2 regions of the Streptomyces sp. NPDC030143 genome follow, and region 2 is predicted to be linked to the other one. Evidence: predicted binding sites of a transcription regulator. Region 2 holds the regulator's gene; the other holds the start of a gene.
The links. Region 2 encodes HspR, which represses chaperone genes until heat shock. Its sites were predicted from a motif close to TTGAGNNNNNNNNNCTCAA; they were not measured.

Region 1: a site for HspR is predicted at 3,613-3,631, ahead of lon (endopeptidase La). Genes of this name have one in related genera too.

The regions. Positions count from the first base shown of each region.
Region 1 is NZ_JBVIAY010000027.1:28,513-35,079, reverse strand. It holds gene ACZ4YY_RS32245 (protein phosphatase 2C domain-containing protein) at 1-192, shown strand, start outside; gene ACZ4YY_RS32240 (MarR family winged helix-turn-helix transcriptional regulator) at 501-992, opposite strand; gene lon (endopeptidase La) at 1,167-3,590, opposite strand; gene ACZ4YY_RS32230 (GNAT family N-acetyltransferase) at 3,764-4,426, shown strand; gene ACZ4YY_RS32225 (rhomboid-like protein) at 4,643-5,434, opposite strand; gene ACZ4YY_RS32220 (spermidine synthase family protein) at 5,680-6,357, shown strand; gene ACZ4YY_RS32215 (response regulator transcription factor) at 6,479-6,567, shown strand, end outside.
Region 2 is NZ_JBVIAY010000008.1:270,938-277,504, forward strand. It holds gene ACZ4YY_RS17175 (hypothetical protein) at 1-806, opposite strand, end outside; gene ACZ4YY_RS17180 (hypothetical protein) at 783-1,373, shown strand; gene ACZ4YY_RS17185 (hypothetical protein) at 1,413-2,060, shown strand; gene ACZ4YY_RS17190 (hypothetical protein) at 2,237-2,482, opposite strand; gene ACZ4YY_RS17195 (heat shock protein transcriptional repressor HspR) at 2,563-3,015, opposite strand; gene dnaJ (molecular chaperone DnaJ) at 3,021-4,199, opposite strand; gene grpE (nucleotide exchange factor GrpE) at 4,233-4,886, opposite strand; gene dnaK (molecular chaperone DnaK) at 4,883-6,567, opposite strand, start outside.

The DNA of each region.
Region 1 (6,567 bases), on a different contig from region 2:
GACGGGGCGACGCGCTGGGTGGAGACGTTCCGCGAGGGCGACTGGACGGACCTGTTCACCTACGTCCGCAAGGCGGGCCCGGGGGCCCTGGTGAAGCGTGTCCGCGAACTGGAGCGGGCGGACACGGCCCGCGCCCACCTGGGCCGCGGCAAGACCCACGACGACGCGACGGCCGTGTACGTGGAGTGGTGAGCCCCCACGGGGTGGCCCCGGGACGGCCACGGGGCGATCGAGGGCAGGCGGGGCGCGGGCGGCCACGGAGCGGTCAAGGGGCCAGCCCTCGGGGGCGCGGGGCGGTCAAGGGGCCAGCCCTCGGCAGGGGCGCGGGCCGGTCGCGGGTGATCGGAGGGCAGCCGCCGGGCGATCCGGGGCAGCCGCCAAGGGGCGCTGAGCGATCACGGGCAGGCGCCGGGGGACGGGGAGCGATCCGGGGCAGCCGCCAGGGGACCCTGAGCGATCACGGGCAGGCGCCGGGGGGCGCGGGGCGGTCGGGCCGGCGGCTACCGGGCCATGCCCCGGTTGAGCTGGTGCAGCAGTCGCGCCAGCTCGGCGATCTCGCCGCGGTCCCAGTGGGAGAGCTGGCTGACGTACCGGGCGCGGCGGGCCTCGCGGACCCGACCGACCCGGGTGCGGCCCTCCTGGGTCAGGTCGACCAGCCAGGCCCGGCCGTCCGCCGGGTCCGGCTCGCGGGCGACGAGGCCGAGCTGCTCCAGGGCGCGCAACTGGCGCGACATGGTGGCCTTGCCGACGCCGATGTAGGCGGCGAGTTCCGTCGCCCGCTGGCGTCCGCACTCCTCCAGCCGCACGAGGAGCCCGTACGCGGCGGACTCCAGGTCGGGGTGGACCTCGCGGGCCATCTCCCCCTGGTTGGCCCGGGCACGGCGCAGCAGCACCGTCAGCTCCCGCTCCAGCGACAGGAATTCCTGGTCCACACCGCTCGGCAGCGTCTCGGACGCGCCGCCGCGTCCGTCGCCGTTTGCGCCCTCGTGCACGTCAGCACTCCTGATCCGGTTGCCCGCACCTGATTCTACGTGCGTAGGTCTGCACCGGTGGCTCGCCACCGGGTCCGCCCGGGACGGCATGCCCGTGCCGCCCGCGGGGCGTCCGCGGCGAGAGCCCGGGCCTCCTCACGGGGACCCGGGTCTCCCTGTTTCCGGCCGCGTCCGTCACGCCGCGACCGGAACCTCCGGCGCCGCCCCGTTCGTCGCGGGGGAGAGCGCCAGCTCCAGGACCTGGCGGACGTCGGTGACGGCATGGACGTCGAGTGTGTCCAGCACCTCGCTCGGCACGTCGTCCAGGTCCGGCTCGTTGCGCTTGGGGATGATCACGGTGGTCACCCCGGCGCGGTGCGCGGCGAGCAGCTTCTGCTTCACGCCTCCGATGGGCAGGACCCGGCCGGTGAGCGACACCTCGCCGGTCATCGCCACGTCCGTGCGCACCAGTCGCCCGGAGAGGAGGGACGCGAGGGCCGTCGTCATCGTGATGCCGGCGCTCGGGCCGTCCTTGGGGACCGCGCCCGCCGGGAAGTGGATGTGCACGCCCCGGTCCTTCAGGTCGCCCACCGGCAGTTCCAGTTCGGCGCCGTGCGAGCGCAGGAAGCTCAGCGCGATCTGCGCCGACTCCTTCATCACGTCACCGAGTTGTCCGGTCAGGGTCAGGCCGGCCGCGCCGGTCTCCGGGTCGGCCAGCGAGGCCTCCACGTAGAGCACGTCGCCGCCGGCGCCCGTGACCGCGAGGCCGGTGGCCACGCCCGGTACGGAGGTGCGCCGCTCGGCCGGGTCCTGTGCGGACTCGGGCACGTGGTGCGGCCGTCCGATCAGCGCGCGCAGGTCCTCGTCGCGGACGGTGAACGGCAGCTCGCGCTCGCCCAGTTCGTGCTGGGCGGCCACCTTGCGCAGCAGCCGGGCGACGGACCGCTCGAGGTTGCGCACGCCGGCCTCACGCGTGTACTCGCCGGCCAGCTTGCGCAGCGCGCTCTCGTCGAGGGTCACCTCGTCCGCGTCCAGACCGGCCCGCTCCAACTGGCGCGGGAGCAGGTGGTCTCGGGCGATGACGACCTTCTCGTCCTCGGTGTACCCGTCCAGGCGGACCAGCTCCATGCGGTCGAGCAGGGCCTCCGGGATGGCCTCGAGCACGTTGGCGGTGGCGAGGAAGACCACGTCGCTGAGGTCCAGCTCCACCTCCAGGTAGTGGTCCCGGAAGGTGTGGTTCTGCGCCGGGTCCAGCACCTCCAGCAGGGCGGCGGCCGGGTCGCCGCGGAAGTCGGAGCCCACCTTGTCGATCTCGTCGAGCAGCACGACCGGGTTCATCGAGCCGGCCTCCTTGACGGCGCGGACGATCCGGCCGGGCAGCGCGCCGACGTAGGTGCGCCGGTGGCCCCGGATCTCGGCCTCGTCGCGGACGCCGCCGAGGGCGACGCGGACGAACTTGCGGCCCATGGCGTGCGCGACGCTCTGGCCGAGGCTCGTCTTGCCCACGCCGGGCGGGCCCACCAGGGCGAGCACGGCACCGCCGCGCCGCCCGCCGACCACGCCGAGGCCGCGGTCGCCGCGCCGCTTGCGCACCGCGAGGTACTCGGTGATGCGCTCCTTCACGTCCTCCAGACCGGCGTGCTCGGCGTCGAGGACGGCCTTGGCGCCGCGGATGTCGTAGGAGTCCTCGGTCCGTTCGTTCCACGGCAGCTCGAGGACGGTGTCGAGCCAGGTGCGGATCCAGGAGCCCTCGGGCGACTGGTCGCTCGCCCGCTCCAGCTTGCCGACCTCCTTGAGCGCGGCCTCGCGGACCTTCTCCGGCAGGTCGGCGGCCTCGACGCGGGCGCGGTAGTCGTCGGACTCCTCGCCCTCCGTCTCGCCGTTCAGCTCGCGCAGCTCCTTGCGGACGGCCTCCAGCTGGCGCCGCAGCAGGAACTCGCGCTGCTGCTTGTCGACGCCCTCCTGGACGTCCTTGGCGATGGTCTCGGCGACGTCCTGCTCGGCGAGGTGGTCGCGCAGTTGCTGGGTGGCGAGCCGGAGGCGGGCGACCGGATCGGCCGTCTCCAGGAGTTCCACCTTCTGCTCGGTGGTCAGGAAGGGCGAGTAGCCGGAGTTGTCGGCGAGGGCGGAGACGTCGTCGATGGCCTGGACGCGGTCGACGACCTGCCAGGCACCACGCTTGCGCAGCCAGGCGGTGGCGAGGGCCTTGTACTCCTTGACCAGCTCCGCGACCTGCCCGGGCAGGGGCTCGGGCACGGTCTCGTCGATCCTGGTGCCCTCCACCCACAGCGCCGCCCCGGGCCCCGTGGTGCCGGCGCCGATGCGCACACGGCCACGGCCGCGGATGAGGGCGCCCGGGTCGCCGTCGGCCAGCCGGCCGACCTGCTCGACCGTGCCGAGCACGCCGGTGCTCGCGTAGGTCCCGTCGAGGCGAGGCACCAGGAGCACCCTGGGCTTGCCGGGCTCCGACCGGGCGGCGGCCTGGGCGGCCTCCACGGCGGCCCGCACATCGGCGTCGCTCAGGTCCAGCGGAACCACCATCCCGGGCAGCACCACTTCGTCGTCGAGCGGCAGCACGGGCAGGGTGAGCGGTGTGAACGCTGCGGACTCAGCAGCCATGATCTCCCCTTCGGCAGTCAAGTTGAGTTATGCCGACTCAATGCACGAGAGCGATCGATTGTTCCCCGACCCCCGTTCGCTCTCAGCGATCACGTCTGCCGCGGGGACGCCCGGGCCGCCTATCGTCCTCCACGTAATACCCGAACAATGATTATGACTATTACGGAGGCGCCGTGAGCGGCAGCGGCACGGTACGGGCATGGGTGGACGGCTGGGTCGTGTCGCGCGGGGCGGCTCCGCCGGTGCCCGAGCCGTGGGGCTTCACCGTGGACGTGGGGCAGCCGGGGCAGGTGTCCCGGCACGTCTTCGCCGGCGTCGGCACGGAGGTCGAGGAGGAGGACGTGCGCGCCGTCGCGGACGGGGTGACGGGGGCCGGTGTGTGGCTCAAGGCGTTCCGCGACCCGGCCGAGGTCGGGGGCTGGCTGGGCGAGGGCTGGTGGGTGGACCCGGAGCCCGGCTGGCTGATGACGGTGCCGTTGCAGGGGCGGAGCGCCCCCGTACCCCCTCCGGCCGGCTACCGCCTGCGCCACTGGACGCGCGGCGGCGTCGTCCGCGCCCTGATCACCGCCCCCGACGGTTCCCTGGCGGCCCGCGGCCAGATCGCCCCGACCGGCGCCACGGCCGTCGCCGACCAGATCGAGACGGCCCCCGACCACCGCCGCCGCGGCCTGGGCGGCGTGATCATGCACACCCTCGGGTCGGCTGCCGCGGCGGAGGGCGCGGAACGGGGGGTCCTGGCGGGGACACCGGCCGGGCGGCGGCTGTACGAGTCGGTGGGGTGGACCACGGTGGCCCCGTTGACCAGCGCGAGGTTCGACGGTCGGGGGCGGGCGTGAGGGGCGCGCGCCGGAGGGCCTGAGGGATGTGGCCGGAGCGAGGCATGACGGCGGCGGCCGGGGCAAGACCTGAACGGCGGTGACCGAGGCTGCGGGCGGAGCGGAACCGCAACGGCGGCGGTCGGGCCGAGGCCTCAGCGTCGGCGAGCGCGAGCGGAGTGAAACACCGGAGCTCTTCGCCGGGACCGAGCCCGCCCGCCGTCGCGCCGCTCGCGATCAGCGCACCTGGACCGCCCCGGCCCCCACCGTCCGCCCGCGGGCCCGCCGCAGCCACGGCCAGGTGGCGATGCCGATGATGAGGGCGATCATGTGGCCCCAGTCGGTCATCGGGTCGGTGAAGGCGAGCAGGCCCTGGACCAGCAGGGCGCCGAAGGCGGCGAGGAGCGGCCACCGCAGCCAGGGGGTGAGCAGGCCGGCCAGCGCCCCGGTGCTCGCGGCGACGCCGAAGCTGATGCCGTAGTCCAGGCGGTGCAGGGAGCTCTCGGGCAGGTGGCCCACGAGGACGGCGAGGCCGACGGGCACCTCGGTGGCGAGGGTGGCCAGGACGTGTCCGAGCAGGAACACGCCCGCCGTGCGCAGACCTCCGACGCGCCGCTCCAGCGCGGTCAGCACGAGCAGGAAGCCCACGGTGAACGGCGAGGCGAAGCCGCCCGCGATCCACAGCGCGCTGGCCAAGAGCACCTGAACCGGCGCTCGGAGCAGGTGGGCCACGTCCGTGCTCGACCCCTGGTGCAGTTGCTGCACGAGCGCGGCGTCGGCGTGGGCGGCGACATAGGACGTCACGGCGAGGACGACGGCGTAGGCGAAGGTGAAGGGCGTGCCGACGGGGGTGGGGAGCAGCCGCCAGGGGCGCGGGCGGGGTCCGCTCCCGACGGCCGGCGAGGGGGACCCGGCGGGACCGCGCTGGCGGGGGATCCCGTCCAGCAGGCCCGAGACCTCGGGGAACGCCTCGGCCGTCGCCGCGCGCTCATCCGTGCGGTCCGCCGCACGCTCCACCGGACGTTCCACCGCGAGGCGCTCCTTCCAGGGCGGACTGGCTCCGACTTACCCCCAACCCTTCGCGGGTAACGCCCCGGTGTCTGTGACCGACGCCACGCGCAGGCCGATTCACAGCAACCTGGCAGCTTCCCGACAGCTTCGCCGCGCCGCCCGCGACGCCGGCCACGTCGGACCCGCGCACCGGACCACGTCCGCGCGAGCGGCCCGCCCGTATTTCCTCAACGGTCCGTCGGGGAAACTGCCAAGATGGGCCGATGCCCGTCTCCTACGACATGCCCGAAGTCCTGGACCGTCGTGAGGGCCCGTACGGCGAGGTCGTCCTGCGCCGGCACGGGGAACTGCTCCAGATCATCGCCAACGGCTGCTTCCTGATGGACACCTCCGACGGCCGCTCCGAACGCCTGCTCGTCGACGCCGCCCTGGCGGCCCTCGACGACCGCCCTGCGCCGAAGGCGTTGATCGGCGGCCTGGGCGTCGGCTTCTCCCTGGTCCACGCCGCCGCCGATCCCCGCTGGGGCGCCCTCACCGTCGTCGAGCGCGAAGCCGCCGTCATCGACTGGCACCTCGGCGGGCCGCTGTCCGCGGTGTCCGGCCCCGCCCTCGCCGATCCGCGCACGAAGATCGTGGAAGCGGATCTGCTCGCCTACGTCAATGAGACATCCGACACGTTCGACGCGCTGTGCCTGGACATCGACAACGGCCCGGACTGGACCGTCACGGAGGGCAACGACGGCCTCTACTCCCCGGCCGGACTGGCAAGCTGCGCACGGGTGTTGAGACCCGGCGGGGTACTGGCGGTATGGTCCGCGCAGCCGTCTCCGGAATTCGAGGGAACCTTGGGGAATGCCGGGTTCCAGCAGGTGCGTACCGAAGAGATCCCGGTTGCCCGAGGAGTGCCGGACGTCGTACATCTCGCCGTCCGACCTGGATAGCAAAGCCGCGGTGACTCCCCGTACGCTGCTGCCCTGACGCCGATCATTTACGCGTCAACCGCAGTCATGCGCAGACAAGGGATCACCCCACTGATTCCGGAAAGCACCTCAGGGGCGGGCGATGGAGCAGACACACACCTCGCACAACGGCACGACGACGGCGACCCCGGGCGCGCAGCGCCGCGTCCTGGTGGTGGAGGACGACCCGAC
Region 2 (6,567 bases):
CCGGCCGGTGCCGGGCGGCCCGCGGTCTCCGGGGAGACGTCGAACTCGGGACGCAGCGCGAACCGCACCCCGGGTATCTCCTGCGCCGGCGGCCGGGCCAGCGCGGCCAGCAGGTCGGAGCCAGCGTGGACGGGGTATTTCTCGGGCGGTGGCAGCACGCCGCCGAGCGCGGTGGCCAGGTCCCCGACCCGCCCGGTCGGCCGGAGCGCGTACGGCAGTCCCTCCAGGTCCGCCGACGCGCACAGCAGCGCCGCGACCCGGGTCGCCTCCTCGGGCGTCCGGCCGCCCGCCAGCAGCCGGATCCGCCACAGGCCGGTGGCCGACGCCCTGGCCAGCTCCTTGTGCCGGCGCTCCAGACGGGCGGCGGCGAGGGCGTGGTCGGGCGAGCCGTCCGCGCGGGACTGCGCGCGACGGCGGTCGTCGGAGACCTGCCCGGTCAGCTCGTCGAGTTCGGCGGCCGGGACCGGTTCGGCGAACACCAGCCAGGCGAACGGTTCCTGCCACACGCCGAGCAGACAGTCCTCGAGGGCGGGCCGCTGCCGGGCGGCCGCGGAAGAGGCCGGGCCCGGGGCGTCGTCGACGAGCAGGCCGTCCGTCACGACCGCCACGGCGCTCCAGCAGGGGAAGGCGCCGAACAGGGCGGCCGCGGCTCCGGGCTCCTGCCGGGTGCCGCGTGCCCCGGCGGGCAGCCGCAGCAGGACGTCGGGCCCCGCGCCCTCCTGGGTGGGGCCGCCCAGCAGCGCGCCGCCGCCGACGACCACGTCCAGCGGCCGGTCCGCGGCGTGCCGTGCCCAGCCGACGAGCACGGCACCGCCGGCGGGGTCGTGGGGGTGGACGGCGTGGTGGGCGGAGACCAGGGCGGTTTCAACCCGCTGTCCACGGGACGGTCCGCCAACTCGGGCGGCAGCCACGGCGAGACGACCGGCACCTCCGACAGCCTCACCCACGGTACGAACGAGGCGGCGACCCGCACCACCGGCGACAGCGACAGCACCAGCCACGCCCTCGGCCGGCAGCGCGTCTACGAGTACGCCCTGGAACCCACCCAACTCCAGGCGCTCGCCGAGTTCGGCCTGCTGGTGGTGGAACGGGAGCCGACCGGCGCGGTGCGGGTGCACGCCGGCGACTGCAACCCGCACATCGTCCTCCAGGACGCCACGGAGCCGCCGACGGCTCCGCCCGCGGGCCCCGCGGCGGCTCCCGGGCCGCAGCAGGAGGTCCCCGCCCCGGAGCCCGCCCCCGCCCCGCGGCCCCTGCCGGCGCCTTCGCCCCAGCCGCACGCGCTCCCGCCCCGGCAGCCGGCGCCCCAACGGCAGAACCCGTGGCTCTCGGCCGTACCCCGGCCCGAACACCCCGACCAGGACGCCAGGTAGGGTCCGCCCGGTCGGATCGGCAGCAGGAGAACGGACATCATGCGCATCAAGCGAGCACTCACGGTGGGCGTCGCCGTCGTCGCGTTGGCGACGCTGACGGGGTGCGACGACGACACCGGCGGCAGCGGCACGGAGGGCGCCGACAAGGCCCTCGCCACGCCGGACTGGCTCCGCCCCACCGGATCGGCCGACGGCGCGGGCGGCAAGCCGTCCGACGGCGGCGGCAGCTCCGAGCAGGGCTTCGACGGCGCCCTGCCCGAGGCGGCGGACACCGCCACCCTCGCCCGGTACGTCGACCTCTACACCAGTTGCAAGGAGGTGGAGCCGGGCGACGCCTACGACAGGGGGCACGACGGCACGGCCGAGGCGTGGGGGACCGAGGAGGCGTCGGACCCGGCCTGGGGCATCGCGGAACGCGCCGTCTGCAAGGACTCCCGGCATCCCATCGCCCTGCTGACCGTGTCGGACATGAGGAAGTTCCAGACCGCGGCCAAGGCGAGCGGCGACAAGTTCGCCATCGGCGAGAACATCGCGGTCGTCCCGGTCGGCGACGACCAGGGGGAGGCGCTCTCCCACTCCGAGCTGGTCTTCTTCACCTGCGACCCGGACTTCTCCCCGCCGTCCGGCTACCGCACCGAGCCGGCTCTGGTCGACGGCTGCGTGCTGAGCGACTACTGGCCCCCCTGACGGGCGAGGGCGCGAGGACCCCTCAGCCCGCAGGGAGGCGAAAAGGCCCGGAGGAAAGGTTCCTCCGGGCCCTCGCGCACGCGTCTCGGGTTCCCTGCCCCAGGTATCGGGCTTCCCGGCCCCGGGGTCTCAGGCTTCCTGTCCCCAGGTCTCGGCTTCCCGGCCCCGGGAGGGTCTCAGGCTTCCTGTCCCGAGGTCTCGGGCTTCCCGCCCCGGCCTTCCGCGGTCGCTTCCACCTTCGCGCGGATCCGCTCGAAGGCCTCCGCGGCGGTCAGGTCCCTCAGGCCGTCCGCGAGCGAGACGTGGTCGGCGCAGAACCACACGGCGTTCTCCGGGTGGCCGACCCAGTCGTCCGGATACGTCCGCGTGGCGCGGAAGTACACCAGGGTGAAGTCCTCGAAGGCGAGATCACCACGCTGCATGGAGGCGTTGCACACGCCACAGTACGGCGGCATCATCCGCGGTACGTCCACCTCTCCTCGCCAGGGGAATGCACGGGTCGTCAGTCCGACGCCTGCTGCCGCTTCGGCCGCCACACCACCAGCGCGCTCGTCTGCTGGACCTCCTGGTAAGGGACCAGGTCCCGCCGGTAGGAGGCGTGGACGGCGGCCTCGCGCTGCTGCATCGCCGCCGCCGCGCCGTCCAGCGCGGCCTCCAGCTCCACGACGCGGGACTGGAGCGCGGCGACCTGGTTCTCCAGCTCGATGATCCGCTTGATACCGGCCAGGTTGATGCCCTCGTCCTGCGACAACTGCTGCACGGTGCGCAGCAGTTCGATGTCACGGGCCGAGTAGCGGCGGCCCCGGCCGGCGGTGCGGTCCGGGGAGACCAGGCCCAGACGGTCGTACTGGCGCAGCGTCTGCGGGTGAAGGCCGGAGAGCTGGGCCGCCACCGAGATGACGTAGACCGGGGTCTCCTCGGTCAGCTCATACGGGTTACGTCGACGGCCGTCCATCACTCTCATGCTCCCTTCGCGGCCTCGAACAGCTCCGCCCGCGGGTCCTCGTCCGCGGTCGCCTCGCGATACGCCTCCAGCGCGTCACGAGCCTTCCCCGGCAGGTCCTTCGGAACACTCACCTCGACGGTGACCAGGAGGTCGCCTCGGGTGCCGTCCTTGCGGACCGCTCCCTTGCCCCGCGCGCGCATGGTGCGCCCGTTGGGGGTGCCGGGCGGCAGCTTCAGCGTGAGCGCCGGGCCGCCGAGGGTGGGAACGCGGATCTCGCCGCCGAGCGCCGCCTCCGAGAACGTCACGGGCACCGTCACCGTCAGGTTGTCGTCCTTGCGGCCGAAGACCGGGTGGGCGCCGACGTGGACGACGACGTACAGGTCGCCGGCCGGGCCGCCGCGCTCGCCGGGTGCCCCCTTGCCGCGCAGCCGGATGCGCTGCCCGTCGGTGACGCCCGCCGGGATGCGCACCTGCATGGTGCGGGACGACTTGGCCCGGCCGCTGCCCTTGCAGTCCGGGCAGGGGTGCTCGGCGATCAGGCCGCGGCCCTTGCAGTCCGGGCAGGGGTCGGTCAGCGAGAAGCCGCCGCCCGAGCCGCGCGCCACCTGGCCGGTGCCGACGCAGGTCGGGCACACACGCGGTGTGCCGTTCTTGTCGCCGGTGCCGGAGCAGGCCTTGCACGGGGACTGCGAGGACATGCGCAGCGGTACCGTCGCGCCCTCGATGGCCTCCGTGAAGCTCAGCGTGACCTCGGACTCGATGTCCTGGCCGCGCCGGGGCTGGGTCCGGGTCGTGCCCGTGCCGCCGCGGTTGAACAGGCCCCCGAAGACGTCACCGAGTCCGCCGCCGAAGCCGCCGGCTCCCCCGCCGCCCTGGGCGCCGCCTCCGAAGAGGTCGCCCAGGTCGAAGTTGAAGGAGCCGCCGCCCGCGCCCGGCCCCGGGCGGAAGCCGCCGTTGCCGAAGAGGGTGCGTGCCTCGTCGTACTCCTTGCGCTTCTTGGGGTCGCCGAGGACGTCGTTCGCCTCGGAGATCTCCTTGAAGCGTTCCTCGGCCTTGGTGTTGCCCTTGTTGGCGTCCGGGTGGAACTCGCGGGCGAGCTTGCGGTACGCCTTCTTGATCTCGGCCTCGGTGGCGTCCTTGGGGACGCCGAGGACCTTGTAGTAGTCCTTCTCGATGAAGTCCTTGGTGCTCATCCTCGACGTCCCTCCTCTCTTCTCAGTTCAACGTCAGCCCTCGTCCGGGCCACCGCTCTCCTTGTCGTCGGCCTGCTCGGCGTCCTCCGCCTTGACCGTCTGGGCGCCGGGCTGGGGCTCGGCGACGGCCACCCGCGCGGGGCGGATGGTGCGCTCGCCGATCCGGTACCCGGGCTGCAGGATCGCCACGCACGTCGTCTCGGTGACGTCCGGCGCGTAACTGTGCATCAGGGCCTCGTGGATCGTCGGGTCGAAGGGCTCGCCCTCCTTGCCGAACTGCTGGAGGCCCATCTTGGCCGCGACGGTCTCCAGCGACTCGGCGACGGACTTGAAACCGCCGACGAGCTCGCCGTGTTCGCGCGCGCGGCCGATGTCGTCGAGGACGGGCAGGAGCTCGGTCAGGAGGTTCGCGATGGCGATCTCCTTGACCGCGATCCGGTCGCGCTCGACCCGGCGGCGGTAGTTCTGGTACTCGGCCTGGACCCGCTGGAGGTCCGCGGTGCGCTCGCCGAGCGCGGTGCGCACCTGGTCCAGCTGGGCCACCAGCCCGGCTGTCTGGTTCGCGTCCCCGGCCGGGGCCGACTCCTCCGCCGCGGCGGAGGAGTCGGCCTTCGGCTCGGCGTCGTCGGGGGTGGCGCCGGAGGGGACGTCGGGCTTCTCCTCGAAGCCCGGGGTCTCCTCCGTCACGCGGCACCGTCCTTGCGCTCGTCGTCCACGATCTCGGCGTCGACGACGTCGTCGTCGGCGGCCTTGGCACCGCCGGCGGTGGCGCCCTCGGGACCGCCCGCGGCCTGCGCGTCGGCGTACATGGCCTGGCCGAGCTTCTGCGACACGGCCGCGACCTTCTCGGTGGCGGTGCGGATCTCGGCGGTGTCCTCGCCCTTGAGCTTCTCCTTCAGCTCGGCGACGGCGGACTCGACCTCGGTCTTGATCTCGCCCGGGACCTTGTCCTCGTTGTCCTTGAGGAACTTCTCGGTCTGGTAGACGAGCTGCTCGCCCTGGTTGCGGGCCTCGGCGGCCTCGCGGCGGCGGTGGTCCTCCTCCGCGTACTGCTCGGCCTCCTGGCGCATGCGGTCGACCTCGTCCTTCGGCAGCGAGGAGCCGCCGGTGACGGTCATCTTCTGCTCCTTGCCCGTGCCCAGGTCCTTCGCGGTCACGTGCATGATGCCGTTGGCGTCGATGTCGAAGGAGACCTCGATCTGCGGGACGCCGCGGGGCGCCGGCGGCAGACCGGTCAGCTCGAACATCCCGAGCTTCTTGTTGTACGCCGCGATCTCGCGCTCGCCCTGGTAGACCTGGATCTGCACGGACGGCTGGTTGTCCTCGGCCGTCGTGAAGATCTCGGAGCGCTTGGTCGGGATCGTGGTGTTGCGCTCGATCAGCTTGGTCATGATGCCGCCCTTGGTCTCGATGCCGAGGGACAGCGGGGTCACGTCGAGGAGCAGGACGTCCTTGACCTCACCCTTGAGGACACCGGCCTGGAGCGAGGCGCCGATGGCGACGACCTCGTCCGGGTTGACGCCCTTGTTGGCCTCCTTGCCGCCGGTCAGCTCGCGCACGAGCTCGGCGACGGCGGGCATGCGGGTGGAACCGCCGACGAGGACGACGTGGTCGATCTCGTTGATGGAGATGCCGGCGTCCTTGATGACGTTGTGGAACGGCGTCTTGCAGCGCTCCAGCAGGTCGGCGGTCAGCTGCTGGAACTGGGCGCGGGTGAGCTTCTCGTCCAGGTGCAGCGGGCCCTCGGCGGACGCGGTGATGTAGGGCAGGTTGATCGAGGTCTCGGTGGACGAGGACAGCTCGATCTTCGCCTTCTCGGCGGCCTCGCGCAGGCGCTGGAGCGCCATCTTGTCCTTGCCGAGGTCCACGCCGTGGCCACTGGCGAACTGCTTGACCAGGTAGTCGACGACGCGCTGGTCCCAGTCGTCACCACCGAGGTGGTTGTCACCGTTGGTGGCCTTCACCTCGACGACGCCGTCGCCGATCTCCAGCAGGGACACGTCGAAGGTGCCGCCGCCGAGGTCGAAGACGAGGATCGTCTGGTCGTCCTTGTCGAGGCCGTAGGCGAGCGCCGCCGCGGTGGGCTCGTTGACGATGCGCAGGACGTTCAGACCGGCGATCTCGCCGGCCTCCTTCGTCGCCTGGCGCTCGGAGTCGTTGAAGTAGGCCGGGACGGTGATGACCGCGTCGGTCACCTTCTCGCCCAGGTAGGCCTCGGCGTCCCGCTTCAGCTTCTGCAGGATGAACGCGGAGATCTGCTGCGGGTTGAAGGGCTTCCCGTCGAGCTCGATCTTCCAGTCGGTGCCCATGTGACGCTTCACCGAGCGGATGGTCCGGTCCACGTTGGTGACCGCCTGGCGCTTGGCGA